DNA from 4 places in the Arthrobacter sp. MYb221 genome. Region 3 is predicted to be linked to each of the others. Evidence: riboswitches for the same ligand, from Rfam matches in the RefSeq annotation. Region 3 holds a riboswitch; each other region holds the start of a gene.

Region 1 (7,327 bases), on a different contig from region 3:
GGCTGATCAGGTCATAGGTGACATGTGAGGCAGCGACGCCGGTTAGCTCCGCATGATCGTATGCCGGTGCCACCTCCACGATATCGGCTCCCACGATTTTCAGCCCGCGCAAGCCGCGCAAGATTTCCAGCAGTTCGCGGCTGGTGATGCCGCCTGCTTCCGGGGTGCCGGTGCCCGGTGCGTGCGCCGGATCCAGCACGTCGATATCGACCGAAATGTACAATGGGCGGTTGCCGATGCGGTCCCGAAGTTTCGCGACGATCTCTTGCACGCCCTGATAGTAGACATCTGAGCTGGTGACGATGCCGAAACCGAAGCGCTTGTCGTCTTCGAGGTCTTTTTTGCCGTAGAGCGGGCCTCGGGTTCCTACATGGCAGATCGCCTCGGTGTCGAGAATGCCTTCCTCCACCGCCCGCCGGAAAGGGGTTCCGTGGGTGTATTCGGCTCCGAAGTAGGTGTCCCAGGTATCCAGGTGGGCGTCGAAATGCAACATTGCTACCGGCGCACCGGCACGTTGCGAGGCCGCACGCAACAAGGGCAATGCGATGGTGTGGTCGCCACCGATGGTCACCAGCGTTGAACCGTCTTCGGTCAGCTCCAGCGCATTGTGCTCGATGGTCTCGATGGCCTCGTTGATGTTAAACGGGTTGACCGCCATATCACCGGCGTCGGAAACCTGGCTCAAAGCGAAGGGGGAAACCTCGGTGGCCGGGTTGTATGGGCGGATCAACCGAGAGGACTCACGGACGTGGTTTGCTCCAAAACGTGCGCCGGAACGGTAGGAAACACCGGAGTCAAAAGGAACACCGACGATCTTGATATCGGATTTCTGGACTTGGTCCAGCCGCGGAAGCCGTGCATAGGTGCCGCCTCCGGCATAGCGCGGAATTACCGCGGCATTAATGGGTCCGATGTTCCCATTTTCTTCGATCCGGACTTCTTTCATGAGCGCTTCTTCCCGGCACACTCGACAAGAGTTGCCTAATATGAAACATGAGTTTCCTCCCATGCTATTTATCGGTGCGCTGACCGTCAAGGTGCAATCAACAGCGAAGCCACGAAAACCGGTTTTTGCTGGTTAAAACAGCGATCCCGCAACACCGATTGGGTTGCGGGATCAGGTCGCTGATTTGGAACGTGAAAATGCGATGAAGCGAATAGTGCGCATTCGCAGGAAACGAGTTACCCGTGCCACCGGGCCAAGTCCGCAGCGCCGATCAGCCCGGCATCCGAGCCAAGCTCGGCTCGTACAACGCGAGCAAACGGCCGGTAGCCTCGCCCCGGCAGTAACTGCCGGTAGGAGGCCTCCGCCTGTTCGACCAGGCAGGTAGAAGCAGACCCAAGTCCCCCGCCGATGACCACGACACCAGGATCCAGCACAGCCGCAAGATTCGAGATTCCCCTCCCGAGCCATCGGCCCATCTCATCGATGAGCTCCATGCAGGCAGGGTCGCCATTGACCGCCAATGCCGTCACCATCGCTCCGCTCACCTTGGCTGGATCCGCATGGCAGGCTTCACGCAGGCTATGCGCCCGCGGAGAATCCAACCGGACGAGCTCCGCGCCTTCACGGCCCAGTGCGTTGCCCGACGCGTATTGTTCCCAGCACCCTCGATTTCCGCACGGGCAACGATGGCCGTCCACCACCAAAGTCTGGTGCCCGAACTCTCCTGCGACGCCAAAACTGCCACGCAGAATACTGTTGCCGAACATGATGGCACCGCCGATACCCGTGCCAAGGGTCAGGCAGACGCTCAGCTCTTCGCCTCGCGCAGCTCCGAAACGATGCTCGGCCCACCCTGCGGCGTCGGCATCATTATTCAGGACGACCTGGCGGTTCATCTTCGACTCAAGACGTTCACGCACCGGCTCATCACGCCATGCAAGATGCGGGGAGAAGAGGACATGCGAACCGCTTCGGTTAATCCAGCCGGCGGCCCCGACGCCCACGGGCATATGAGCATCCCCGTCGCTGAGCTCGCTGACTACCTCGGCAATAGAATCTTCGGTCAAGGCTGCGCTCCGGCCCGGAGTAGGGCGGAAGCTTCGGCGAAGAATCCGGCCGTGGCCATCGACCACGCCCCCGGCGATCTTCGTCCCGCCGATGTCTATGCCGACCGCAAGGTTTTCGGTAGACATTTCACCCTCCCAATGCGTGCATGTAGTTCAGCAGCTAGCCTTCGAAGGACTTCTTGCTGCTCGCTACCAATGCCCGGTCCACCTCATGGAACCCAAAACAGAAACCTGCCGAAAGCACGAAGGACTTAATCGCAATCTCGTCGAGTTCATCCGCCACATATACCAGCTGGACGGGCCCGGCAAGCACTAGTAGCACCAGCGTCCACACCGCATATACCCAAGAGGTTTTCGCCTGTGCCATCTGCGGGTATTGAGAACGACGGTGAATAGTGCGTAAGCCGATGACCAGAATGACCCCCGCCAGAATCGCCGCCCCAGCGATGAAGAAATAACGTTGAGTGCGGATCAATGTCATGGTCACACCAATTAAGACACCGAGAATTGCAGACATCCACCAGCTCGCGGAGCGCAGTTCGACCAGTTCAGCCCGTGGCTCGCTTTCCGTCACGGAGCTCCCTTCGGTTATTTATCGGCGTCGAGAAAAGTTGTTGACGCTATGTCAAGGATACGCTTTGGGCTTTGCCCGGCCGAAACCCGGCACGGACGGAAAACGCGCAAGCCCTTCAAAAGCGCATTGCGGTTTTGGTCAGAGCAACAGCGTCCAGGTCACTACGGCGGTCCGGTCCGAAGTATTTTCCCAACTGTGCGGCTCACGGCCCGGGAAGGTTACCGTATCGCCCGCTTGCAGTTCAATGCGGTCCTCGGGCAGAACCAAGGTAAATTCTCCGGAAATCACGTGCAGAACTTCCACCTTGCAATCCACCGAATACAGCTCGGCTTCCCCCGAGCCCTGAGGCGCGATCTCTGCCCTAATCATCTGCACCCTGGTCTCGGCGCGGGGAGTGACCAGTTGTTCGGTGATCCCTTGACCACCCAAAGCGATTCGCGGCGCGTGCTCCAACCTGACCAATTTGGTTTCAGGTACTGAGAAGAGCTGTCCAACCTCTAAGCCCAACACTTCGCAGAGCCTGAGCAACGTCGACACCGAAGGGCTAGTCAAGTCTCGCTCCACGCGAGACAAGAACCCCTTGGTCAGTCCGGACATTTCGGCCACCTGGTCGATGGTCATTCGTCGGGTTTGGCGTACCCCACGCAAACGGGCGCCGATATTAATCGACGAGCCGGTGGGCTCTACGGGCAGTGTTTTCATGCTCTCCCACCATTTTGACACCGGCGCAGCCCTAGCTTGGCAGCACCCGGCCTACAATTCCGCTAAACCAATCCGGTTCAGGTTCCTACACTGCGTCAGTTTACCAATAGGCAACGAGAACTTCGCCGAACTCACGCTTCAGTCCTGAAGTCAGCAAACAAGCCCTCAATGCGCCGTCGCTGTTTATTCAATCGCCATGAAACTAGACTCGGCACATGGATACCGATAGCAATCCGTCCTCCAAGAGACTTCGGAACTATTTGAACGAGGCCCGAAACACCGTGCTCTGGAAGTGTCAGGGACTCTCCGAAGAGTTGGCCCGCCGTCCCATGACGGATACCGGAACACACATGCTTGGTGTCATCTACCATCTAGCAATCACCGAATACGGTTATTTCGGCGAGTGCCTAGGTCGTGTGCCCAACGATCGGCATGTGCTTCAACTACTGCAAAGCGATGATCCGCAGATCGACTTCCTGCCTCCCGCCAGCTTCTCCGTAGAAGATGTTCTCGCGTTGTATCGAAAGTCCATCGCATTCGCCGAGCAGACGCTCGATGAATTGAACTTAGAGTCCCCGGCTGAGGTCCCCTGGTGGTCAGTGCATCGGCATACCACCGTGGAGCATCTCATTGTTCATATGATCGCGGAAACCTCCCGGCATGCTGGGCATCTTGATATCGTCCGAGAGCTTCTCGACGGACAGGTAGGACTGCGTGAACAGGCGAGAAATATCCCCGGCTTTAGCGCTGAGCAATGGAAGCAACAGCGCTCCACCCTGCAGCGAATCGCCGAGCAGTCCTAACACCGGTCTTGGTTAAAGCTCGCTCAAACCCCTAGCCGGGCACCGCCTCAAAGTGCTCGCATAAGCTCGCACCAGCTCGGATGGCCTCATCCGAGCCCAGCGGCTAGAGCACCAGCTTTGAAATCCTCACCACGCAAATGATTCGGATCCCCTTCCCTTCCCCGCACGCCTGAAGATCTCGAAGGCCAAGGCCTCGCCTGCGACGATGGAACTCTGGTTGATCGCTGTAAGGAGCTGGCAGGCTTGGGACTTGGCCGTGACTTTCACCCTCGCAGCATGCGCTCCGGTAGACTCCGGGATCTCAGGCAATGCAACCGTGCCGGGGAAAACTCGTTGTCCTTCTCAGGATTGCAGAATGAGAATTACCTGCGCGGCGTACAGCTCACAGACGCGAACGGCATCGTGCGCTTCACCAGCATCTTCCCCGCGTATTACGCCGGACGCTGGCCGCATATCCACCTCGAAGATTGCCCGGCCCCAGAACTCGTTCACCGATTCGGCCAACGCTATCGCCAACTCAAAGGCAGCGCTGCCCCAAGAGGCCCGTAATGCGGTGCATGCAGCGACCGGTCGCGAGCGGTCGGCAACTAATCTGAAGGGCGTCACCTGCGGCGAAATCACCTCCGGTTACGCCGTAAAGCTCGAAGTCGAGGTCGACCCCTGGGCCAAACCCCGCGGCGGGGCATGCCTGGCGGTGGCCCCGGCAACGACGGCGGGTCGGCAGGAGAATCACCGGTAATGCCGGATGGGCAGGGCCCCGGCCAGCAATCTGCACCGTCGGCGAGCGCAGAATCCTAATCGGCACGGGGCCGTGCACCATGAGACCCGCGAGAGCTGCGTATGACGTTTCACTACGCGGCCGGATGGCGCACCGGTGTAACATCGTGGTGTTGCTTCACGAGATGCGGCGCCAAGCTCCGACTGGCCGCACACCAACCCCAGGTTCATGGGTGGTTCGGATGAAGAAGCGGTCCGTACGCCAATCGGCTACGGGCAAGAGCTCTTTTAAGGGTCCACGATAGTTATGGCTTTAAACGTCCTTCCCATTATCGACCTGCAAACCGGCCAGGTGCAGTTTCCGCTTCGCGGGGTCTGGGTCAGCTATTACGTCACGGACCCGCACCTGCTCACCCGTTTGCTAGCCAGAACCGTGGGTCCGCCGAGCTTCGATAGTCAGCGCGAGGAACTTTCGGTATTCGTGGCAGTTCGGGGGCAAAACGCTGGCACCGCCCACGTATTTAGTCTTGCCAAATTCCCAGTGCTTGAATCGCTCACTAAACTAGGGGGTTGAACCTAATCCGGATCATCTGCCCGTGAACATGATCCAATCTGCCGCAGGAGACGCATCCCCGTGATGGCCCAAACCTCAACTCCCGAACCAACCAAGGCGCAGATCCGCCGCTGGCGCCAGTACATGGCCGATGAGGTCGCCGAAGGCGCGATCTACCGTGAACTTGCCGAAAAGCGCACCGGACAAGAACGCCAAATTCTCCGTGGGCTAGCCGAAGCGGAAGAACGCCACGAAAATTACTGGCGAACCAAGCTCGGCGAACATGTACGCCCGGTCCGCCCGTCCATGCGGCGCACAATGTTGCGTTTCATGGCCCGTCATTTCGGTTCGGTGTTTGTCTTGGCGCTGGCCCAACGCGCCGAAGGCAACTCTCCCTACGCCACCGATCAGGACGCCGCTCCGCAAATGGCGGCGGACGAGCAGGTGCATGAGGAAGTCATTCGTGCTTTGGCTACGGCCGGTCGGTCCCGGTTGTCCGGCAACTTCCGAGCCGCAGTATTCGGGGCGAATGACGGTCTGGTCTCAAATCTAGCCCTGGTCATGGGCATCGGGGCCACCGGTGTGGCCTCGTCCCTCGTGCTCTTCTCCGGAATTGCCGGCCTGCTGGCTGGCGCGCTGTCCATGGCTGCCGGGGAATTCGTGTCAGTCCGTTCCCAACGTGAGCTTCTCACCGCGTCGCGCCCTACCCAGGTCACGCTTTCTGCCGCCCGCGACCTCGATCTAGATGCCAACGAATTGGTCTTGATCTACAAGGCACGTGGCATGAACAATGAGGATGCCGAACACCGCGCGGCAGAACGCATGGGGCTGTTTACCTGCGATTGCAACCCCTCCTTCTCGCTCCATCCAGAAGTTCGCAGCGCGGAGCTGGAACGCGAACATGAGGAGCTAGGTTCGGCACCGGGAGCCGCCATTTCTTCGTTCATGTTCTTCGCTTCCGGCGCAGTTATTCCGATCCTGCCTTACATCTTCGGGCTCACCGGGCTAGCTGCGGTGAGCGTGGCAGTCGCTTTAGTCAGCATCGCGTTGCTGCTCACCGGCGGCGTCGTTGGCCTGCTATCCGGCGCGTCCCCGCTCAAACGCGGCATCCGTCAGCTGGCCATTGGCTTGGGTGCGGCCGCTGTAACCTACTGCTTGGGTTTGCTCTTCGGCACCACCGTGGCTTAGCTCCAAGAAGCAGACTACTGGCCGTTGCCCCAACATGATGCGTCGTGGGGCAACGGCCGGTCTCGTTATTAGAACCGCGTGCGGCGCCGCAATGGAGTCATTGTTTCAATGAATTCGACAGCTTCTTGCACCGAGTCCACCAAAGCTATCCTGCTTTCCATGGCCCTCCCGGCGGCAAGCGCCTGCAGCAAGGGCCAGACTGGAAGCTTCCGGGTCCAATGCTCGCGGCCCACCAACACAATGGGAGCTACGCGAGCGCCAGTCGCGTAGTAGTTTTCGCAGGCGTCTTGGAATATTTCCTGGACTGTCCCGGCTGCACCGGGAAGCACAATGATTCCGCCATTTGCCTGTTCGAGCAGGATGGCTTCGCGAATCGAGTTCGTGAAAAACTTTGCTATATGCGTGGCGAACAGGTTCGGTGGCTCATGGCCATAAAACCAGGTGGGTACGCCCATTGAACTTTTCGTGCTGGGGAATTCTTCACGCACTCGCAATGCCGCACGCGCCCAGGCAGTCCGATGACGGATCGCGTCCGGAGCTTGTGCGAGGATATCCACGGCTCTACCGATAGCCGTTTCGTCATAGTCTGCAAGCCACGCGCCGGCGTTAGCCGCTTCCATGGCCCCTGGTCCCCCACCGGTAACAATCGAATAGCCTCGACCGGTCAGCATTGCACCGAGCCGTACTGCATCGGCGAATTCTTTCGTGCCACGTGCTACCGCGTGCCCACCCATGATCCCGATCATGGGTGTCTCGGCAAATACCCCGTCGTAAACA
Region 2 (7,327 bases), on a different contig from region 3:
AGGCGAATACCAGCTCGTCGATCTTCATGTATTTGGGATGCACGGTGATGGTTCTTGGCCTCGCCAGCCTCATTCTGGGCGGTGGAATCAGCGGTGGATTGCTGCTGCTCTCCGGTGCCGTGCTCTACGTGGGAACCACCATCACCGAGGCAATCCGCACCAAATAGCCTCGCCGGCCGCGTTGGCACCTCGGTGCCAAGGTGTTGCCGCAGATCCGGATGTGCCATCCTGGCCTTGCAGTTCCGATGGGTGCCGCAGGTAGCTCTGCGATCTTTATCTTGTGATATTTCCTGCGGGATCTTCCATAGCCTGTGCGAGTATCGATTCGACGATTCTCAAATCTTCAGCAGGCTTTCGAACGATCTTGCCGCGCTTGTTGCTGAAGTCCTTGAAATCAATGATGACAAGCTTCAAGTCGTGCTCCGGAATGAGTTCTGCTTTGCGGGCATCGTAGATTCTGCGCTGTTCGCCGCGTCGTCGTCCGCTCGCCGTGATTTTGTCGTCGAAGAACGGCACCGATTCGGTGTGCTGCCTTTCGTGATATTCCACGACTACTCCTAGTTCAGCCCAATAACCGTCCACCGGTAGCGGCTTAACTTTTCCATTCTTGGCTGACGGATCGCCGACGAGCCAGGGGAACGTTTGCTGGCCTGTCCGCTTTGCCTCCAGCACCTGATCGCAGAGCTCGAGCACGTAGTGCTCGTCGCTGTCAGCGCGTTTGCTGAGCGTGGGTGCAGGCAGATGCTTCGGCGGCGCTGGCACACGGTGCCTGCTGCACCACCCCAGCTCCCAGCCGAGTGAATCGTCGAAGTAGTCGGCGTAGGCAACGGGGAGATCAGCCAGGCTATGAACTTGGGACAAAAGCATCGCGTACCAGTCGGTATATTGCTTGTTTCCATTCTCCTTGCCGGTACTGCGCTGGAGTGACGGCATCGCCTCAAGAATTGCTTCCGCAACGCTCACATGGCTGACGTCTTCGGGAAATTGGATGTCATTGTTGAAGACGTTCTGGCCAGAGGTGGAGTAGAGGCAACGCTCTTCGGCGTTATAGGGGTCGCCGAACTCATCCTCGAGGTTCCATTCCGTGACGTTGAAAATAACAATCCGCCAGGCCGTACCTGAGGCATTCATTCCGGGCAAAACACGCAGCCCGTAGTAGCCCAAGCGGTGCAGCAGTCCAACGGCTTCAAGTATTCGCAGAGGAAGCTGAGAGTCCAATTGATATCCTTCGATCGCGGTTTACTAAATGCTGACATGTCCTACCGACAGTTGGGACTAACGCCGTTCGCTCAAGGACGCCTCGGCTCGATTACTTGAGAACCCGGAGAATCAGCCTAGGCGGCGGAACCGCACTAAGTAGCATCGTTGACCGTTTTGCGCATCGTGGACAGGGAGCTGGCCCCTCAGCCTTCGGTGTCGGTGGCTTCCAGCTCGGCCAGGAACTTGGCAAGCCGCGCGCTCCGGGTCTTCTCGGTCCGGGCAATCATCAGCTGGTGCAGGATGTGATAGCGCGGCTGGGACTTCAACGCGGCGAAATTCTTGGCAGCAAGCGGGGCGCGGTCCAGCGCATCTTGGAGATCTTGCGGCACCTGGGCGGTGGCTTGGCCTTGGTACGCGCGTTCCCACCGTCCATCGTCCTTCGCCTTTTGGATCTCCGCATACCCTCGCGGGCGCATGCGGCCTTGGTCGATCAGCTCCTGGGCATATCCAGTATTCTTCTCCGACCAGACAGAGGCCTTGCGCCGAGGGGTGTAGCGCTGGAGGAAAGTCGTCTCATCGCGCTTGCGACGAATGGCATCAATCCATCCGCTGCATAGCGCCTCGGGCAGGGCTTGGGTGACAGTCAGCGAAGTCGGAGTGGTAGTCCCTTTCTTCGCTACAACCAGCCATACGCCGTCGCTGGTCTCTTCGTGCTCATCGAGCCATGCCCGCCATGCGGCAACGTCGGGAAGAATCAAAGCATCGTCAGGATCCATGCCATCTATCCTGCCCCTAGTTGCTGATTGCCGCTAGGGATGCATCCGGCGCCAGGACGATTGCTCTGGACCGGTCCCTGCAATGGTGATTGTTTCCGTCCAGTGGTGGCCGACACGCGGGTCAGAGATTGGCCCTATTTCCCGGCTCTGGAACGGCGAGACCCATCAGCCTCCGGCTGGTGCCGGGGCTGATGGGTTTTCGGCCTTCCAGGCAAGAACTTTGCTAGGACCTTCCGCAGGCGGGACTGCGAGCTAGCGTGCAAGATGAAGCCGATCCGTGAATTGGCCGTCGCCAGCTCAGACGCGTGCAGCAACCAGCTCCTCGCGCAGGATGCCGGCTCCCGCGCTGAGCGCGCTCAGCTTGGCCAGCGAGACGTCGCGGGGGAACGGTGCCATGCCGCAGTTCGTGCTGGGCACCAGCTTGTCCGCGTCGACGAATTCAAGTGCATTGCGCAGCGTCTGCGCGACCTCTTCGGGGGTTTCCACCGTTTCACTGGCCACGTCGATGGCGCCGAGCATGACCTTTTTGCCGCGCACCAGCTCAACGACCTCGAGCGGGACATTGGAGTGGTGAGACTCCAGGGATATGGTGTTGATGGACGAGGCCTGCAGCAGTGGGAAAGACTTCTCGTAGTGGCGCCACTGGGCGCCGAGGGTTGCCTTCCAATCGTTGTTCGCCTTGATCCCGTAGCCGAAGCAGATGTGCGCCACGGTCTCAGCTTTCAGCCCCTGGCAGGCGCGCTCCAGCGCGGCGACGCCCCAGTCCGCGACCTCGTCGAAGAACACGTTGAACGCCGGTTCGTCGAATTGGATGATGTCCACCCCGGCTGCTTCGAGTTCTCTGGCCTCCTGGTTGAGGATGGCCGCGAACTCCCAGGCCAGTTTCTCGCGGCTTCGGTAGTGCGCATCATACAGCGTGTCGACCATGGTCATTGGGCCGGGAAGGGTCCACTTGATCTGGCGGTCGGTGCACGAGCGCAGGAACTTCGCGTCCTCAACGAACACCGGCTTCTCACGCCGCACCGCACCGACTACGGTCGGCACGCTCGCGTCGTAGCGGTTGCGGATGCGCACCGTTTCGCGCTTTTCAAAATCGACCCCGGTCAGGTGCTCGATGAAGGTGGTGACGAAGTGCTGGCGGGTCTGCTCGCCGTCGCTGATGATGTCGATGCCGCGCCGGGTCTGCTCCAGCACCGCTGCGCGCATGGCGTCCTGCTTGCCTTCGCGCAGCTGCGCGCCTTCCAGCTTCCAATCAGACCAGAGGGTTTCGGGCTTCGCCAGCCAGGAAGGCTTGGGCAGGCTGCCGACAATGGAGGTGGGAAGTAGCTTTGATGTCATCGTGTGTCTTTCGGTTCTCAGGCGACGGGAGCGGGGCAAGTGGCGGCCCACTGGTCCAGCAATTCGCGGTTCGGGGTGATGAAGTGCTCCGCGGTGTACTTGCCCTGCACTGCGCCGAGCCGGGTGCGCTCTTCGCGGTCGTAGGAGATCCTGGTCGGGGCGAAATCCTGTGCCCCCAAGCTTGGGCGATAGACGGCCGGTGCAGCGGAGCTTGCGTTGTAAATCTCGGGGCGGTAGATCTTCTGGAAGGTCTCCATGGTGGCGATGGTGCTGATCAGCTGCAGATTGGTGTAATCGTTGAGCAAGTCGCCACGGAAGTAGAACGCCAGCGGAGCGACGGCGCCCGGTGGCATGAAATAGCGCACGCGCAGCCCCATCTTGCCGAAGTACGCATCGGTCAGGGAGTTCTCATCCTGCTGGTATTCCAAGCCGAGGACCGGGTGGCTGTTGCCCGTGCGGTAGTAGGTTTTGGAAGTGGAGACGCTGATGCAGACCACGGGTAGTTGCGCAAAGCGCTGACGATAAGCCTGCGAATCCAGGAAGTGCTGGAAGAGCTGGCCATGAAGTTCGCCAAAATCTTCAGGCAATTTAGGGGCACCGGAGCCGTTGCCGGCCGCCGGAAGCACCACGCTGAAGTCGTAATCGCGCACATAGGAAGAGAAATTATTGCCCACCATGCCGTGGCTGCGGGTGCTGGTGGCTCGGTCCACGATGGTGGTGTCTAAGACTTCAAGCAGCGGGAACTGCTCCGCTGCGTTCGCCGAGTCGAAGTGCACATTGGCGGAGATGATCTCCAGCTCGAGTTCATAGCGATCGCCCTGAGGATTGTCCCAGTGAGCCAGGGAATTAAAGCGGCGGTTGATCATCGTCAGAGCGTTGCGCAGGTTCTCCTGGCGGTTTTCCCCGCGGGCCAGGTTGGCGAAGTTTGTCGTGACTCGTGAGCTCGCACAGGGGGTGTAGTCTTCGTCGAATTTGGTGGTGCTGATGCTGAAGGTGAACGCGTCTGCCATGGTGGCCTATCTGGTGCTCAGTGGCCTGGGCCGGCCGAAAGTAAGTCGATGCGTCCATCATGCAGTGAGATCGCGGATATCAGGTAACTCGATATAACTATGGATTCATATAGACTTGCACTATGGTTCAGGGGACGAGTGGTTTGACACTGCAGCAGTTGCGCTATTTCATCGCGGTCGCCAGCGAGGGGTCGATCTCCGCGGCGGCTGACCTGATTTACGTCGCACAGCCGAGCATGTCGGCGGCGATGAAGGAGCTCGAAGCCCGCGTGGGACGCACCTTGCTGGTCCGCTCGGCCAGGGGAGTGACGCTCACCGCCGAGGGAGCAGAATTCCTCGGTTATGCCCGGCAGGTTCTGGAGCAGGTGGAGCTGCTTGAGCATCGCTACCTCGGCCGTCCCTCGGTCCGTCGCCTGCTCGGCGTTTCCACGCAGCACTATTCCTTCTCGGTGGATGCGTTTGTCAGGATGGTTCAGGCCAGCGGGGCCGAGGAATATCAATTCTCGCTGCGCGAGACCCGCACCGAACAGATCATCGAGGACGTGCGCACCCTGCGCAGCGACATCGGCATCCTCTATCGCAACGACTTCAACCGGAAGGTCATCGACAAGCTGCTGCGCGAGTCCCGGCTCGTATTCCACCCCCTGTTCCTCGCCGATCCGCACATCTTCATTTCGCGCAGCAACCCGCTGGCCTCCCGGGCGCGGGTGACGCTCGAGGACCTCGAAGACCTGCCGCGCTTGACCTTCGACCAGGGTGCGAACAACTCGTTCTACTTCGCCGAGGAAGTGCTCTCCACCAGCTCCAGCAAGCGCGAGATCCAGGTTTCGGACCGCGCGACGATTTTCAACCTGATGATCGGCCTGGGCGGGTACACGATCTCCACGGGCATCATCAGCGACGAGCTGGATCCGTCCATCGTCGCCATCCCGCTGGATGTCGATGAGCGCATCGAGATCGGCTGGATCGACCATGCAGCGATTCCGCTGACCGAGCAAGCGCGGCGCTATCTGGACGAGGTGCGCTCGGTCGTCTCAAGCTTCGGAGTTGAGGTCCTGGACTGAATCCCCGGCCCCCAAGACGTAACACCGTGTCATTTGGCGGACCGTCGGCGACATAATAGTTGCGCAAAACCCTGGTTCTTCAAGGATTCTGGCGGTTGCCGCGCGTCACAAAGGGACTGCGGGCCGGGCCCCATTACGGGACTGGCGCGGGATGTGAAGCTAGGTGCCCCTGTATGAAGCGCGGGCGTGGGCGTCGTTTGCGCCGCCGGATGCCGATGTCCAACCATGGAAGAACAACAACCCATCAAGAGCGACCGAGAGATCTGGCTCGTAGACGTCGCAGCAACCATCGGGAAACCGAAAGGTGCTAATGCCAGGAACGATGGAGCAGTTCCGAACGTGCCATAAGGCGCCATGCTTCGTACCGTTGTGGCCTCAGGGCGGCCGAGGGGCGGTACGACGCCGGGTGTTCGGTGCACTCTCTCGTGGATCAGAAACGAGAAGGAGCTATGAACCAACGCCAAGGAACCGACGCGGTCCATGCAGGGTATCGTCCGAGCGGAGATTTCCGCCCGATGCTGCCGCCACTGCACAATTGCGCAGCGTACCAGTTCGAATCGCACGCAGAAGCGATCGAAAAATTCGCGTTGCGCCAGGCCGGCTTCACCTATTCACGCACCGGCAACCCCACCGTGGCCATCCTGGAACAGCGGGTGGCCGCCCTTGAAGGCGGAGCCCAAGCGGTAGCCACCGCCTCGGGGCAGTCGGCCGTTGCGCTCTCGCTGCTTGCCCTGACCCAGGGTCCTAAGCACATCGTGGTTTCCTCCTCGCTGTACGGCGGCACCGTGGACCTGTTCACCGACACCTTTTCCGACTTCGGCATCCGGGTCAGCTTTGTCGACCAGGCCGACCCCGCAGCTTGGGCCGGGGCCATCGAAGAAGACACCCGGGCGTTCTTCCTGGAGTCCGTCTCCAACCCGCTGTGCACCGTGGCGGACCTGCCCGCTATCTCGGCGATCGGGCACGAGCACAACATTCCGGTGGTCGTCGACAATACGCTGGCCACCCCGCTGAATATTCGCCCGCTGGATTTTGGCGCCGACATTGTGGTGCACTCGGCCACCAAGGGGCTAGCCGGACACGGCTCGGTGCTCGGCGGCGTGGTCGTGGACTCGGGGAAGTTCGATTTCTCGGATTCCACCCGCTGGCCGCAAATCGCCGCCCCGCGAGTGCGGCTGAACAATGCCTCGCTGCTTGAACGCCACGGATCGGCCGCCTACGCCATGCTGGTCCGCTCCAAATTCCTGCACGACCTGGGGCCGGCCTTGGCCCCGGCCAGCGCCCAAGGCATTCTGACCGGCATCGAAACCTTGCCGGTACGTGCCGCACACGTGCAGCGCAGCGTGAGCACCCTGATCCAGGAACTTGCAGATCACCCGGGCATTGCGGCCATCCACCACCCTTCGCTGCGGGCCCACCCGAGCCACGAGCTGGCCAAAAAGCTCACGCCCAAGGGCACCGGTTGCGTGCTGGCCATCGAACTGGCCCACCCCTCGCTGGTGTCCCCGGTGATCGACGGGCTGCAGCTGATTTCCCTGGCCGCAAATGTGGGCGATACCCGCACCATGGTCGCCCACCCGGCCACCATGACGCACTGCCGGCTCTCCGCGGAGCAACTTCTCGCCGCGGGCCTGAACACCTCCACCCTGCGCATTTCGGTGGGGCTTGAAGACCCCGCCGATCTGCTCGCCGACCTCACCCAAGCGCTGGACAGCGCACTAAACCGGGCCCTGGCCCCGCAAACCCAAGGAGCATCATGAGCGGCTTCAACACCCTCGCCGTCCACGCCGGCCAGCATAAAGACCCGCACACCGGAGCCGTGGTCCCACCGATCTACCAAACCAGCACGTTCATCCAGGACGGAATCAACGTCTTGCGCTCCGGGCACGAATACTCCCGCGGCTCGAACCCGACCCGCGATGGCTTCGAAGCGCAGCTC
Region 3 (7,327 bases):
GCGAATCGCGCAGTGCCGCGGTGAGCTGGGCGTAGAAATCTGCGGGTGCGCCCGGGGGCAGCGAGCCGGCCATCACCACCCATTGGGCTCCGGCAGCGGATTCGAGCACCAGCGCGCTCAATGCGCTCAGCGCCTCGGCCGTGAGCACCGGACCCGATTCGTTGATCTTGGTGGTGGTGCCATCCGGGTCGGTGATGGTGACGTTGGTGCGCAAGGGCTCATCGATGGGCAGCGCCTTGAACTCAAGTCCGTCGCCGCGCAGCGCCGCGATCAGGGGGTCATCGGTGGCCCCGGGGAGTAGAGCCAGGGTCTGGGCGCCGGCGATCGCGATCCCCCGGGAAACGTTGACTCCCTTGCCGGCGGCTTGGGTGTGGCTGTTGGCCGCGCGTTGGACGGCTCCGTGCGCCAGCGGATCAAGCAGCTCGATGGTCTTGTCCAAGGCCGGGTTGCAGGTCAGGGTGATTATCATGCGATCACTACCTCTACCTCGGCTAGTTCGAGGGCGCGGGACAGCTTGGCTTCCGGGGCGCAATCGGTGACGATCGTGTCCACCTGGTCCAGCCGCGCGAAGCGGACGAGGGTTTCCTGCTCGAATTTTGATGAGTCCACCAGGAGGACCACTCGGCGGGCGCTGGCGACCAGCGCCGTTTTGACAGCGGCTTCCAATGGGTCCGGGGTGCTCAGCCCGAAGCCGGCATGCAGGCCGTTGGTTCCGATGAAGGCGATGTCTGCGCGGTAGTTGGAGTACTCCTGTGCCGTGCGTGCTCCGCTGCTGGCACCGGTGATTCCGCGAACTCGTCCGCCAATCATTTCCAAGGCAATGTCTGGGCTTTGCACCAGCGCCGTGGCGATCGGCAGCGCGTGGGTGATCACCACGAGCCCCGAACCTGCGTTGGTTTTCACCATGCGTTCGGCGAGAATTTCGGTGGTGGTTCCCGCATCGAGAATGACCGAGGCATCGGAGACCGGGAGCAGGCTCAACGCGCGCTGGGCAATCCGGGCTTTGGCTTCGGCGTGGATGGCCGTGCGTGCCACGTAGCTTTCCTCGCGGGTGCTCGCCTCGCTGGCCGCGACCGCACCGCCGTGCACGCGGCGCAAGAGGTTCTCTGATTCCATCTGGGCCAGATCGCGGCGGACAGTTTCGGCGGTGATCTCGAAGCGCTGGGCCAGCTGAGCGACGGTTACTTTCCCGGCGCTCGCCAGCTGATCCGTGATTAGCCGGTGTCTTTCCTCGGCAAACATCTGCGCCTCCATGAAGTCATGACCTACAACACATGAATCTGTGTTTCCATGACTTTATGCCCGTTTGTGTGGGGTAGTCAAGATGAAATCCAAAAATATTGTGGATTAATCTTTGATTGCGTGGGGTTTTCTGTTCAAAAGACAAAAATCGGTGGGACCCCTCCGCAGAGGGATCCCACCGATTGAGGTATTAAGCCGAGGTCTACGCCAGTATCTGGCGTTTGGAAGAAATGACTCCGGTGTTGAATCCGGCCAGGCGCAAGCCGCCGTGGAAGCGTGCATGCTCAATCTTGACGCAACGATCCATGACCACGTTCAAGCCCGCCGCCTCGCCGCGTGCGGCGACTTCCTCATGCCAGGAGCCAAGCTGCAGCCACAGCGTTTTCGCGCCCACCGCCATGGCCTCATCCAGTACGCCGGGAAGGTCATCGTGCTTTCGGAAGACCTCAACCAGATCCGGGGTCTCCGGCAGGTCTGCCAGCGACTTGTAGACCGGCTGGCCCAGAATCTCGTCGAGCACCGGGTTGATGAAGTACACCGTGTACTTCGAGGAGGACAGCAGGTAGGTGGCGACGAAGTAGCTCGCACGCGAGGGCTTGTTCGAGGCGCCAACGATGGCGATGACCTTTGTATCGCGCAGGATCTGCAGGCGTTCGGCCGCGCCGGGCGCCTGCCAGGTGCGTTCTTCGATGCTCATTAGTTCGCTCCCTTCGAAGCGGCTGGCACGGCGCAGGCGGCGCCGTCATAGGTGGGAGTGTCGAGCTGTTCGGCCGCGGCCTGTGCCTGCGAGGCGCTCAGCGCCTGGTCAAGGTCCCAGATGATGTCTTCGACGTCCTCCAGGCCTACCGACAAGCGGATCAGGTCCTCCGGAACGCCGGCGGCAATCATCTGCTCGGCGCTCAGCTGCTGGTGCGTGGTGGAGCCCGGGTGCAGCACCAGGGTGCGCGCATCTCCGATATTCGCCAGGTGGCTGGCAAGTTGCAATGCCTCGATGAACTTGGTGCCCGCCGCGCGTCCACCCTTCACGCCGAAGCTGAAGACCGAACCGACGCCCAGGGGCAGCAATTCGGTGGCCCGCTCATGCTGGGGGTGGGATTCCAGGCCCGCGTAGTTCACATAGCTGACGCGGTCATCGGCTTCGAGCCACGCGGCGATCTGCTTCGCGTTGGCCAGGTGGTTGTCCATGCGCTGCGGCAGCGTCTCCAGGCCTTGCAGCAGCTGGAAGGCCGACTGGGCCGGCAGCGAGGGACCGAAATCGCGGAGCTGTTCGCTGCGCAGCTTGGTCAGGAAGCCGTACTCGCCGAAGTTATCCCACCAGGACACGTTGCCGTAGCTCGGCACCGGTTCGGTCATGGTGGGGAACTTGCCGTTGCCCCAGTTGAAGGTGCCGGCCTCGATGACCACGCCGCCCAAGGTGGTGCCGTGCCCGCCGATGAACTTGGTAGCCGAGTGGATCACGATGTCCGCGCCGTGCTCGATAGGGCGCAGCAGGTACGGCGGGGTCAGCGTGGAGTCGACCACCAGCGGCAGGTTGTGCCGGTGCGCCACCTCGGCCAGGCCCTTTAGGTCTGCAATGTCGCCGGAGGGGTTCGCCACGATCTCGGTGTAGACGGCCTTGGTGTTTTCCTGGATGGCAGCCTCGAAGTCGGCCGCCTCGTTGGAATCGACGAAGGTGGTGTTGATGCCGAAGCGGCGCAGGGAGACGTCCAGCTGGGTGATGGTGCCGCCGTAGAGCTTGGAGGAGGCCACAATGTGGTCTCCGGCCTGTGCCAGCGCCGCGAAGGTGACGAACTCGGCTGCCATGCCGGAGCCGGTGGCTACCGCGCCGATGCCGCCTTCGAGGGAGGCCATGCGTTCCTCGAAAGCCGCCACGGTGGGATTGCCGATGCGCGAATAGATGTTGCCGTATTTCTGCAGGGCGAAAAGGTTCGCCGCATCATCGGTGTCTTTGAAGACGAATGAGGTGCTCTGGTAGATCGGCACGGCGCGTGCGCCATGCTCGGCGTCGGGGGTGCCGCCCGCGTGTAGCGCGCGGGTGCGGAATCCAAACTTGTGGTCGGCCATGGTGGCTTACGACTCCTTGTCGACTGGGTCTTCGGCAGGAATCCCGGATCAATGTCGCTTAACCCCTGGGATTCAGTGGAAAGCAGCTCCATCGGTTCTGGCGGTAGCACCTGATCCACCGGCTGTGGCAGGTTGCTGCGGCGTCATCAAACCAGATCTCTCGGCCGCTCGGGATGGTAAGTAATAGTCTGTCAACATGTCCCGGGATGACCCAACAATGAGTCCTAAGGTTGCGAAGGTTAAGGCGCAGGCCGATTCGGGTGCGGTTGCGCGATTACCCTATGCTCGAATTATGGACACCGCGCTAGCACTGGTACGACACGGGCAGACCGACTGGAATCTTGCGGGTCGGCTTCAGGGCCGCACCGACATCGAGCTGAACGAGACCGGTCGTGAACAGGCGCGCGCGGCCGGGCGAGCGCTCATGGGGGACGGCTGGGATCTGGTGCTCGCCTCCCCGCTGTCCCGCGCCCAGGAGACCGCCGCGCTCATCGCCGCCGAACTCGGCGTCGACACCGGTGCCCCGGTTGCTCAGGCGGTTGAACGAGGCTTCGGTCCGCTCGAAGGGCGGGTCATGATCGAAGTGACCGAGCGGGAAGCGGCTGCGCTGGCGGGACAAGCCGAGAGCCGTGAACTGGTGCTGCAGCGGATGCTGCTCGCGTTGACCGAGCTGGTTCAGGCAAACCCCGGCCGACGCATGCTGGTGGTCAGCCACGGCGCCGCCATGCGCATCACCCGCGACGCGCTCGCCGGGACCCGAGCCGAGCGGGGCGTTGAAAATGGCGAAGTCATTCCGGTCAACCTTGACCGGCTCGCCGAGCTCGTCCAGGAACACGATCTTGCCGGCGCCCGCTAAGCTCGTTTTCCACCCAACTCCGCGCAACCTGGCGCTGCCTGGAGCCGCAACCGAGCCAGCCTGGATTAAAACGGACGCATGCACGGAAAACGCCGGATGCACCAAGCGGTTCCTCCCGGTTCTCTGCCCGGTACCGGGCCGGCGCTGCTCCACCACCGCCAGGCTACTGCGGAGAATCTCGATTAAAGAAAAACCTCACAAAACCTCACAAAACATCGCGGCGGTACGTTTACATGGTGACAGCACCGAATCAGGAGCAGCATGAAACAACCATTTGAACGCATCGTCCAGGCCCACGGGCTGAGCGTCCTTCGGGTTTGCCGCGCCCTGCTCGATGAACACCGCGCACAGGATGCCTGGTCCGAAACGTTTCTCTCCGCGCTGAAGGCGTACCCGGAGCTGGATGAGGAGGCGAATGTCCAAGCGTGGCTGGTGCGCATCGCCCACCGCAGGGCCATCGATGAACTCCGCCGGCACAAGCCGGAACTCAGCCAAGCCGAGGTCGAGCCGCCCAAACGCGTATCGACCGAAACCAGCGCGGAGGACCACGTGGCAAACCTGGAGCTGTGGCAGGCGGTGAAGCTGCTGCCCGAAAAGCAACGGCTGGTCGTGGCCTACCGTTATCTGGGTGGGCTCAGCTATGCCCAAATCGCTGAGATTCTCTCCGGCAGCGCGGATGCTGCCCGGCGTGCTTCAGCCGACGGAATCAAGAACCTGCGCACCCACCTGTCGCAGGATCAACTGCCAGGAGGCGACCGATGAACACGCAAACTCCAGACTCCAACCCGACCTCATCCGAGGCACAGCTGCTGGGTGAGCTCCATACGCGCCTGGAGCGCAGCGCGGGGGAGCGGCAGTTGATCGATATCGCCTATCGGGTAGTCGATTCGCCTATCGGACGGCTGCTCATGGCCTGCACGGAGGTGGGGCTGGTTCGGGTCGCCTTCGAAAGCGAGGGGCATGAATCGATCCTCGACATCCTGTCCGACAAAGTGGGTGCGCGGATCTTGCGCGCGCCAGCAAAATTGGACAATGCCGCCTGGCAGCTCGAAGAGTACTTTGCCGGGGAACGGCAGGAATTCGAAGTGCCCTTGGACCTGCGCCTCTCGACCGAATTCCGCAGGCAAGTCCAGCTGGAACTGAGCCAGATAGGCTACGGCGAAACCTGGAGCTATGCCCGGATGGCCGAAAGGCTCGGCAAGCCCAAGGCGGTGCGCGCGGTTGGATCGGCATGCGCCACCAATCCGCTGCCCATCGTCCTGCCCTGCCACCGAGTCCTGCGCACCGATGGTTCGCTCGGCGGCTATCTGGGTGGGCTGCAGACCAAGACCTACCTGCTCCGGATGGAAAATCCGGATCGTTCAGAGGACGCCCCGGTCCTTTTCTAGCCCGAGCCCCGGAGACGGGCCGCACGGGCCTAGGAGTGGTGCTGGTCGTCGGCCGCAGTCGCCGTGGCTGACGGGGCAGGCGCTGCAGCCGGCAAGCGGCATGGCGCCCCGCGCAGTGAAGAGCATCGGCGTGGTGGGGTACGCGACCCCACCCTTCAGTTCCGACGGTGCGGTGCTCGGGTGAGTGATTGACAAGTCAGTAACACGAGGAACTATTCAGCAGCGAACCCCGCTGCAAAACGCCTTCACCTCGGGGCCGGGCAACAGGTTTTCTATGGCTGTTCTGGCCCCGCACTAGTGGCGTATTCCAAACGCTGCCTGCCCGGTTCATGTTAGTGTTGAAGCATGTCCTTTTTGGTTTCGTCCCACGTGCAGCGGTTGATCGCTGCCGTGTTCCCGAACTCAAAATTGCTGACCAAACGGGCTAGCGGCACTAACGGGTGGATGAGTTCCTGGGGAACCAACGCCCATGGCGAAATCGCCGGCTGTCCACCACCGCGCTCCTAATCTGCGCGGCTCTCTACTCTCTTTCTTGATCGGTGGATTCCGCGCGCCTTCGCGCCCGCATTCCACTTCTGAGAAAGACACCTTACTTTGTCGCACCCTTCTTCCGACGTTATCCGTCAAGCACCCCATTCCATCTGGCGTGGAATCCACCAAACATTAAAGCAAGACTCGGTCGGCGGCTTGTTGCTGCTGTGCGCAACGGTTGCTGCCCTGATCCTTGCCAATTCCCCTGCCGCGTCCTGGTATGAGGATCTGCGGAACTTCACCTTCGGCCCCGAGGCACTGCACCTGAATCTTTCGGTAGGCACGTGGGCAGCCGACGGGCTGCTGGCAATCTTCTTCTTCGTGGTCGGCCTGGAATTGAAGGAAGAGTTCGTTGTCGGCAAGCTTCGCAACCCGCGCACCGCATTGGTCCCCATCGCTGCCGCAGTCGGCGGCGTAGCCCTGCCGGCGCTGTTCTACGCGTGGGTGATCACCAGCTCCGGGAGCGACGCGATCAACGGCTGGGCGATTCCTGCCGCCACCGATATTGCCTTCGCGGTCGCGGTTATCGCAGTAGTCGGAAAGTTCCTCCCACCGGCGCTCCGCACGTTCTTGCTGACCCTGGCGGTAGTTGACGACCTCTTGGCGATTTCGATCATCGCGATCTTCTACACCGACGATCTAGCGTGGCTGCCGCTGGCGCTGGCCGTGATTCCGCTGTTGGTGTTTGCGCTCGCCGTGCAGCGCGGCGTGCGTGCGTGGTGGATCCTGATGCCGCTAGGTATCGCGGTGTGGGCGCTGGTGCACGCTTCGGGTATCCACGCGACCGTGGCCGGGGTGCTGCTAGGTTTCATGGTCCCGGTGGTCGCGACGTCGCGGGCGCGAGTGAAGATCGGCACGACCAAAGAGGGCCAACCCGTATATGACGGGTTGGCGGCGCATTTTGCGGACCGCTGGAGCGTACCCTCATCGGTGATCGCCATCCCCGTGTTCGCGTTCTTCGCCGCGGGCGTGGCCGTGGGAGGGCTGTCGGGGCTCACCGAGTCACTGCTCAGCCCGGTGGCCATAGGCATCATTGCCGGCCTGGTGCTGGGTAAATCCATTGGCATCACCGCCTCCACCTTCCTGGTCACGAGGATTCCGGGGATCACGCTGGACCGGTCGATCAAGTGGGTGGACGTGCTCGGGATGGCCTTCGTCGCCGGAATCGGCTTCACGGTCTCGCTGCTGGTTGGTGAACTTGCCTTTGGCGCAGACGGTGCCGAAGCGCAGTATGTCAAGGTCGGGG
Region 4 (7,327 bases), on a different contig from region 3:
CGCACAATGGAACGCAGTTTGATGCACCGCTTACTGGTGGATCAAACTGCGTTCCTTTTATGTTTGGATACTTAGCTAGGCGAGTTCCTAGTCGTCAAAAACCAGGGCCCGCAAGACCGGATCAAGCTGCTTGGCATCCGTCAGGAAGCCATCGTGGCCAATCGGTGAATCGATGTAATGCACCGGTTTCGGCTTCGGCAACGACGCAGCGAGCAGTTCAGACTGTGCCGGGAAGTACAGCCGATCGCTGCTGACCGCGGCAACCACCACGTTCACCTTAGCCAGACGGGCCAAGGCATCACGTAGCGAATCGTATCCGCGAGCAACGTCGTGGCTCATCAAGGCCTCGGTGATCACCAGATAGCTATTCGCATCGAACCGATGCACCAGCTTGGTCGCTTGGTGATCCAGGTAGCTTTCCACCTGGTAGCGTCCGCGTGCACCTTCCGAGGTATCCAGTGGCTGTTCCCCGGGCTGCGGCTTGCGCGCGAAACGCGTCTCCAGCTCGACTTCGGAGCGGTAGGTGATATGCGCCAGTCGGCGGGCTAGGCCCAAGCCGGCATCCGGGCGCACACCGTTGGCGTAGTAGTCGCCTTGCGCAAAATTTGGATCGAGGCGAATCGCCTCGGTCTGCACCTGCGCAAATGCGATCTGCTCCGCCGTAGCTTGCGCGCTGGAGGCCATGACAACCACGTTCTTGACCCGTTCCGGAAATTCGACTGCCCATTCGAGGGCCCGCGCTCCACCCATGGAACCACCGATGACCGTATGCCAGGTGTGCACCCCGAGCAGGTCGGCCAGGCGTGCCTCAAGGCGCACCGAGTCTTTGATCGTGACGAAGGGGAAACGTGAGCCCCAGGCTTCGCCGTGTTCGTCGAGCGAACCGGGCCCGGTGGATCCATTGCAACCACCAATGATGTTGATGGCCAGGACAAAGTAATTGTCTGTATCAACGGTCAGCCCGGGGCCGACAAAGTCTTCCCACCAGCCCGGGGTCTGCGAATCTCCCTGCGATACGTGAGCATCACCGGTCAGCGCGTGCATAACCAGCACCGCATTTGACCCGTCCGCGTTCAGCTGCCCCCATGATTCATAGGCCAGCTCGATACGCGGCAGGTATCCACCGGTTTCGAAGGTGTACTCCCCCACGGACGCGCGGCGCAAAATGCCGTCCTGTCCGTCGGCGAGGTTCTTCGAGTCGAGAGTCTCTTCGGTAGTCACTATGGATGCCATGCCTAGAGGGTTTCCTGCAATTCCTGGTTAGCAGGCTCTGCGATCGCAGCAAAACCAAGTTGCAAGTCAGCGAGTATGTCCTTGATGTTCTCCAACCCCACGCTCAGCCGAACGAGCCCCGGACGCACGCCGGCCGACAGGCGTTCCGCCTCGGTCAGCTGTGCATGGGTGGTCGAAGCGGGGTGAATCACCAGCGAGCGAACGTCGCCGATATTCGCCACATTTGAATGGAGTTCTAGGGCATCTACGAATGCCTTGCCCGCTTCGGCGCCGCCGGCAACGTCAAAGGCGATGACCGCCCCAACACCGTTTGGCGCATATTTCTGGCCACGCTCAAACCATGGCGAGGAAGGCAACCCGGCATAGGCGACCAGCTCGACTTGCTCATGGCCTTCAAGCCAGGCGGCGACTTCCTTGGCATTCTGCACGTGGCGTTCCACGCGGAGCGACAGGGTTTCCAGCCCTTGGGCAATCAAGAAGGCGTTGAAGGGTGCCACCGATGAGCCCAGGTCGCGCAGCAACTGCACGCGTGCCTTGAGGATGTAGGCGAGGTTTGCGCCGAGAATGCCGTTGACGCCCAGATCTCGGGCGAACACCAAACCGTTGTAGGACTCGTCCGGGGTGTTGAAATCAGGGAAGCGTTCCGGATCCTTGGCGAAGTCGAACTTCCCCGAATCCACGATGACGCCGGCAATGGCGGTGCCGTGCCCGCCGAGATACTTGGTGGCCGAATGGATGACGATGTCCGCGCCCCACTCGATCGGACGGATCAGGTATGGGGTGGCCAAGGTGTTGTCCACCAGCAACGGAACACCGGCTTCGTGGGCAATCTCCGAGATTCCCTCGATGTCCAGGATGTCCTGACGCGGGTTGGAGACCACCTCGCCGAAGAACGCCTTGGTATTTGGCTGCACAGCCTCGCGCCACTGCGCCAGGTTATCCGGATCGGCCACGAAGGTGACCTGGATGCCGAGCTTGCGCAACGTGTGCTTGAACAGGTTCTGCGTTCCGCCATACAGGCTTGGGCTGGCAACGAGGTGGTCGCCGGCCTGGGCCAGGTTCAGGATGGCGAAGGTGGTGGCCGCCTGCCCGGAGGCGAGCAACAGTGCGCCGACACCGCCTTCGAGGTCGGCAATGCGGTTTTCGACGGCTTCCTGGGTTGGATTTCCAATGCGAGTGTAGATCGGCTCCAGCTCCTGCAAGGCGAAGCGCGCGGCCGCGCTCTCTGCGCTGGGGAAGACGAACGAAGACGTCTGATAGATCGGCAAGGCACGCGCTCCGGTAACCGGGTCGGGCTGTTGTCCGGAGTGGATCTGACGCGTCTCAAATGACCAGTTGTTACTCATGGTTTCCTCCATATAGCTTGTTGACTATGGGGGTACACCACTAAAAAACACACCGACAGGAAGCTCCTCGTCGAGGTACTTTCCAGGGGGTAACCCGCGCTTGTCCTAGACACAGTTTGTGCCGAGGGCCAGGTCTTCACCCGGGGCACCCCACCGCGGAGGAGGGTTGCCGCCCAGTAAGCCGGGGCTTGTTACTGGGACTCATGACCTGACACAAGTCTGCCGGACAACCGAAGATCTTGGCAATATGAAGTGGCTCAAAGTGACGCAATCGGTCATATTGCACTTTTATAACGCAATTTATGCAGAGCGTTCGATCGCCAGTTTGCCAGTTAGGGTAGCCTAAGTCGAGACTTGAATCACATAGTGACATGATGGGCACATGATGAGGCTAGATCACGTTACGTACGCATGTGGCCCGGACGGGCTCATGCCAACCGCCGAAAGAATCTCCGAGGCTTTGGGCTTGGAATTCGTCAAGGGAGGCGTGCATCCGCGATTCGGAACTCGCAATGTAATTTTCCCGCTCAAGCATGACCAATACCTAGAAGTAGTTGAAGTTCTGAACCACCCCGCTAGCGACAAGGCACCGTTTGGGCAGGCGGTCCGTGCCCGTTCCGAGCTGGGCGGCGGATGGATGGGATGGTGTGTTTCAGTTGAGGATCTCTCAAGCGCAGAAGAGCGCCTGGGACGCAAATCGGTTCCGGGTAACCGCAAGTTCCCTGACGGCCGCGAACTCACCTGGCAGCAGATTGGCATCAAGGGTCTGATCGCGGACCCGCAGGTTCCATACTTGTTGCGCTGGGACGCCGGCACCGAAGACTTGCACCCTTCCCGTGCGCTGGATCCCGCTGGCCAGATCCAGAGCATTGCCATTGCCGGTTCACGCGACCGAGTCCTTGATTGGCTGGGGCAGCCAGAAAACGTGAATCTCGGTGCGGTGAGCATGGAGTATGAAGCACCCAACGGGACCCCGGGCATCTTGTCTGTAACTTTCGAAACCGATAACGGTACCGTGGTGCTGTAAGACAAGGTACGCACGAAGGTAGGTGGGGGCAATGGCGCCCCCACCTACTCTTCTTTAATGCCAGTTGTGCGCTCAAACTGGCAAGGCTCTGCTCTGCCTATAGCCGCTTGCCCAAAACCACAATGTCTTGGGTTTCGTAGCCTTGCTGCTCGTAGAATCGAATGACCTGCGAGTTCTCGGAGCGAACCATCAGCTGCACCTTGGGCACCGAACGTCGGCGCAACCAATCGGTGGCCGCGCCAACGATCTGTTGGCCCAGTCCTTGGCCCTGGCTCTCGGGACGGACCGCAACGTAGTACAGCCACCCGCGGTGACCATCAAAACCAACCATCGCGGAGGCAAGCAGCGCTCCGTCGCGGTGCCCCACAAGAATTGTGGATGACTCGTTGCGTAGCGCTTGTTCCGCATCGGCCAGCGGATCATTCCAAGGCCGGGTGAGTTCCACCCGTTGCCAGAGTGCGACCACCTCGGCAAGGCCATTCATCTGAAGCTCGCTAATCTGCATTTTCACTCCCCTGCTAAAAGCACTCCGAAATTGGGCCATCGTGAATCTGGAAAGTGCTCAGGCACCAATGCCGATGGCCGGGCCGATGAGCAAGAAGCCTACAAAACCAACGGCATCCAGCAGGAAATGTGCGATGACCAGGGGCATGACGCGACCGTATTTATGATAGAGCCAGCCAAAGACCACACCCATGGCGAAGTTGCCGATCATCGGTCCGGCCCCTTGGTACAGATGATAGCTTCCGCGCAGCAGGGCCGAACCGAGAATCAGCACCCAGGGTCCAAGATTGAGTCTCTTGCCGTAGCCGAAGAGGAAAGCCAACATCACGACTTCCTCCAGTACTGCATGGCGTACCGCTGAAAGGACCAGCACCGGCACACTCCACCAGTAGTCTGCGAGATTTGCCGTGGCCAGCGCTGTGGTGATGCCGAATGCTCGACCCGCTGCATATACGCCTAGCGTGCCGATTCCCATGACGAGAAACAAGCACACCCCGAGCAGCGCATCCTTGCCAGGACGACGGAAATCGAAGCCTATGTCCCTGATGCTTCGTCCGAGCGTTCGATGCATGAAATAGAGCGCGAGGGCCACCGGGAGCAGGGCGAAAAGGATATCCAGGAGCTGGTACGCCAGGTCAAAGTATTCTCGCGTGTTCAACGGATTGTTCATGGATGTGGTCTGCTCGCGCAGTGGCGCACGAGTCGCCTTGTCGGCAAAGCTGATAAGCGAATACACGGCGCTCTGTCCGAGTGAGAGCCCTAGAACGAGGAAAATCTCAATCTTCAGGATGCGAGTGCCGCTCGTCGTCAATGTCTTTTCACCAGTCACATATCGATCATAGACTTCGACTGCTGTGCTGCGGCTGAGCAAGGAGTCCGAGCGGATCATACTGCAGCGCCTGACCATGCTGCAGCGTTGGCCCGATGCACTTACTGTGCCGCAGACATTCCCGTTTTGGTGATGACCGGGATCCCTGCCATGGCAAGGGCCTCCCGTTGCTCGTCCGTGATCTGATCGTCGGTGATCAGACCGGTGAGGTTTTCGCGATCTAAGATCACGAAGGAATGCCCTCCGATCTTCGAAGCATCTGCCACCAGGTAGCTCCTACGAGACTGGTTGATCATCAATTCGTTGACTGCTGCTTCCATCTCATCGCTGACCATCGCTCCGATGCTCGGTTCCAGCGCATTGATGCCTACAAAAGCCATATCGAGTGTGATTTTGCCAAGCGAATTTTGCGCTAGCGGGCCGACAAGCTCGTAGGAGCGCTCGTTGAGCACCCCACCGGTGACCATAACGCGAATGTGCGGGCGCACGGCGAGCAAAGAGGCGATATTGACTGCGTTGGTAACTACGGTGAGGGTGATACGACCGGGCTCCCCCACTAGATCCTGGCGCATGCCCAGTTCAATGGCTATTGCTTTAGTGGTAGTGCCCCCAGAAAGTCCGACCACGGTATCGGCTTCAACCATGCCAGCGGCGAGCCTTGCGATCTGAAGTTTGCGTTCGTCATGGTCTTCACGCTGATACCGCGAGGGAAGGTCATAGGCGACCGTGTTTGAGACTGCTCCACCGTGGGTTCGAGTGAGAAGCGAGGCATTGGACAGCGAGTCCAGGTCCCGTCGTGCAGTCGCAGGCGAGATTTCCAGCTGCTGAACAATCTGCTCGACATCAATCTGGCCATTGCTAGCCAGGAGGTCGAGGATATGGTTCAGGCGTTCCTCGCGTTTCATGGATCCAGCTCTCTAATAGTGCAAATCATCAAGTAAATTGCGTAGTTCTCTAACCTGTTGTTCATCAACGGCCAGGCTCTGCGCATAAGGTGTTTTGGCGGAGAAATGAACTGCCGCTATGCCTGTGGCATAAGCCGCACGCACGTCCCGTGGCTTCATGCCACCACCGGACATGATTTCAATTCTTCCTTCGGCACGCTGCACCATGCGTTTGATCATGGGTAGCCCTTCACCAACCGTACTTCGTCCTCCGCTAGTCAACACTCGTGTGACCGGAAGTTGCAAAAGCTCAAGGACGCTGTGCGCAGGATCGGGCGTTGCGTCGATGGCGCGGTGCACCGTGATTTCCATTTGCGAATTGATCTGCCGCCCAGCCTCGATCAGCACGCGAATCCCCGGGATATTTAGGGATCCTTCAGCGGTCGTAGCCCCGATGACCAGTCCTTGCACTCCTTCGAAGGCAAGCCGCTGCGCCTGGCTGACCAGCAAATCTAGTTCCTCGGCAGTGTAGGTGAAATCACCGGGACGCTCACGCAAAAGTGCATGTACGCCAAGCGGGGGCGACTGCTCCAGGGCTTTGACCAGCAGTTCGGGGCTTGGGGTAAGCCCGCCGAGTTCCAACGCTTGGCATGCTTCGATTCTGTCGGCTCCTGCGCCCACCGCGCGCGCGGCACAGCTTGGTGAAGTTGCAACGATTTCCAGCGCAGGCGCGTTACCTGGCATAGCTATTTCACCGCCCCAGCGGCAAGGCCACCGATCAGTCGTTTTTCAATCAGGGCGAACAGAATGATCACCGGAACAATCGCGACAATCGAAACCCCAAAGACGTACTGCCAGGCGGTGGAGTACTGTCCCACGAACTTCGTCAACGCCACGGAGAGCGGCTGATTCTCGGCCGTCGACAAGATCACCAATGACGCTGCGAATTCGTTCCAGCAGGAGACAAAGGTGAAGATCACCGCGGTGACGATGCCCGGCCAAACCAAGGGCAGATTGATGGTGAAGAGCACGCGCAGTTTTCCTGCACCGTCGATTTGCGCGGCTTCGTCGATGCTGCGCGGAACGCCTGCGAAGAAGGAGTGCATGATCCATACGGCGAAGGCAAGGTTAAAGGCCGCATTGATCAGAATCATGGCCAGCCACGTGTCATGTAGATCCCACGCAAGCATCTGCTTAAACAGGCCGGCGGTAAGCACCGCAGGCTGCAGCATCTGGGTCACAATGACCAAGAACATGAACACCATTTTGCCCGGGAACTTAAAACGGGCCGTGTAATACGCCGCCGGGGTAGCTACCAAAAGCACCAACAGCGTGGCGAAAACCGAGATGACAATCGTGGAAATGAGGTTATATGGGACCGGTGTCTCTGGAGTCGCCCACATCGAAGCGTAGTTCGACCATTGTGCACCTTCACGAGGGAGATAATCCGGCGGAATAGAGAGGATTTCCGCCTGTGTTTTTATGGAGCCAATGAGCATGGCCA

The links. Region 3 has a riboswitch for S-adenosylmethionine ahead of CQ015_RS08450 (O-acetylhomoserine aminocarboxypropyltransferase/cysteine synthase family protein). Riboswitches for the same ligand answer to the same signal wherever they lie in the genome.
Region 1: another riboswitch for S-adenosylmethionine. It lies ahead of CQ015_RS12035 (hypothetical protein); the one in region 3 lies ahead of CQ015_RS08450 (O-acetylhomoserine aminocarboxypropyltransferase/cysteine synthase family protein).
Region 2: another riboswitch for S-adenosylmethionine. It lies ahead of CQ015_RS12430 (O-acetylhomoserine aminocarboxypropyltransferase/cysteine synthase family protein); the one in region 3 lies ahead of CQ015_RS08450 (O-acetylhomoserine aminocarboxypropyltransferase/cysteine synthase family protein).
Region 4: another riboswitch for S-adenosylmethionine. It lies ahead of CQ015_RS03970 (bifunctional o-acetylhomoserine/o-acetylserine sulfhydrylase); the one in region 3 lies ahead of CQ015_RS08450 (O-acetylhomoserine aminocarboxypropyltransferase/cysteine synthase family protein).

Annotation. Positions count from the first base shown of each region.
Region 1 covers NZ_PCPW01000009.1:41,489-48,815, reverse strand. The annotation lists gene speB (agmatinase) at 1-946, opposite strand, end outside; gene CQ015_RS12065 (ROK family protein) at 1,183-2,139, opposite strand; gene CQ015_RS12060 (hypothetical protein) at 2,174-2,587, opposite strand; gene CQ015_RS12055 (helix-turn-helix domain-containing protein) at 2,726-3,289, opposite strand; gene CQ015_RS12050 (DinB family protein) at 3,505-4,092, shown strand; gene CQ015_RS19010 (hypothetical protein) at 4,448-4,831, shown strand; SAM riboswitch class IV at 4,986-5,098, shown strand; gene CQ015_RS12035 (hypothetical protein) at 5,117-5,383, shown strand; gene CQ015_RS12030 (VIT1/CCC1 family protein) at 5,447-6,550, shown strand; gene CQ015_RS12025 (LOG family protein) at 6,619-7,327, opposite strand, start outside.
Region 2 covers NZ_PCPW01000009.1:123,277-130,603, forward strand. The annotation lists gene CQ015_RS12400 (hypothetical protein) at 1-167, shown strand, start outside; gene CQ015_RS19130 (hypothetical protein) at 274-1,218, opposite strand; gene CQ015_RS12410 (YdeI family protein) at 1,404-1,976, opposite strand; gene CQ015_RS12415 (methionine synthase) at 2,274-3,314, opposite strand; gene CQ015_RS12420 (DUF1852 domain-containing protein) at 3,332-4,324, opposite strand; gene CQ015_RS12425 (LysR family transcriptional regulator) at 4,447-5,388, shown strand; SAM riboswitch class I at 5,627-5,717, shown strand; gene CQ015_RS12430 (O-acetylhomoserine aminocarboxypropyltransferase/cysteine synthase family protein) at 5,838-7,148, shown strand; gene CQ015_RS12435 (cystathionine gamma-synthase) at 7,145-7,327, shown strand, end outside.
Region 3 covers NZ_PCPW01000005.1:170,361-177,687, forward strand. The annotation lists gene CQ015_RS08435 (1-phosphofructokinase family hexose kinase) at 1-469, opposite strand, end outside; gene CQ015_RS08440 (DeoR/GlpR family DNA-binding transcription regulator) at 466-1,242, opposite strand; gene CQ015_RS08445 (CoA-binding protein) at 1,445-1,939, opposite strand; gene CQ015_RS08450 (O-acetylhomoserine aminocarboxypropyltransferase/cysteine synthase family protein) at 1,939-3,306, opposite strand; SAM riboswitch class I at 3,392-3,486, opposite strand; gene CQ015_RS08455 (histidine phosphatase family protein) at 3,524-4,162, shown strand; gene CQ015_RS08460 (RNA polymerase sigma factor) at 4,424-4,924, shown strand; gene CQ015_RS08465 (methylated-DNA--[protein]-cysteine S-methyltransferase) at 4,921-5,550, shown strand; gene nhaA (Na+/H+ antiporter NhaA) at 6,145-7,327, shown strand, end outside.
Region 4 covers NZ_PCPW01000002.1:328,808-336,134, forward strand. The annotation lists gene CQ015_RS03965 (homoserine O-acetyltransferase) at 88-1,233, opposite strand; gene CQ015_RS03970 (bifunctional o-acetylhomoserine/o-acetylserine sulfhydrylase) at 1,236-2,579, opposite strand; SAM riboswitch class IV at 2,671-2,788, opposite strand; gene CQ015_RS03975 (VOC family protein) at 2,962-3,606, shown strand; gene CQ015_RS03980 (GNAT family acetyltransferase) at 3,704-4,111, opposite strand; gene CQ015_RS03985 (CPBP family intramembrane glutamic endopeptidase) at 4,169-4,921, opposite strand; gene CQ015_RS03990 (DeoR/GlpR family DNA-binding transcription regulator) at 5,041-5,844, opposite strand; gene CQ015_RS03995 (copper homeostasis protein CutC) at 5,857-6,567, opposite strand; gene CQ015_RS04000 (carbohydrate ABC transporter permease) at 6,570-7,327, opposite strand, start outside.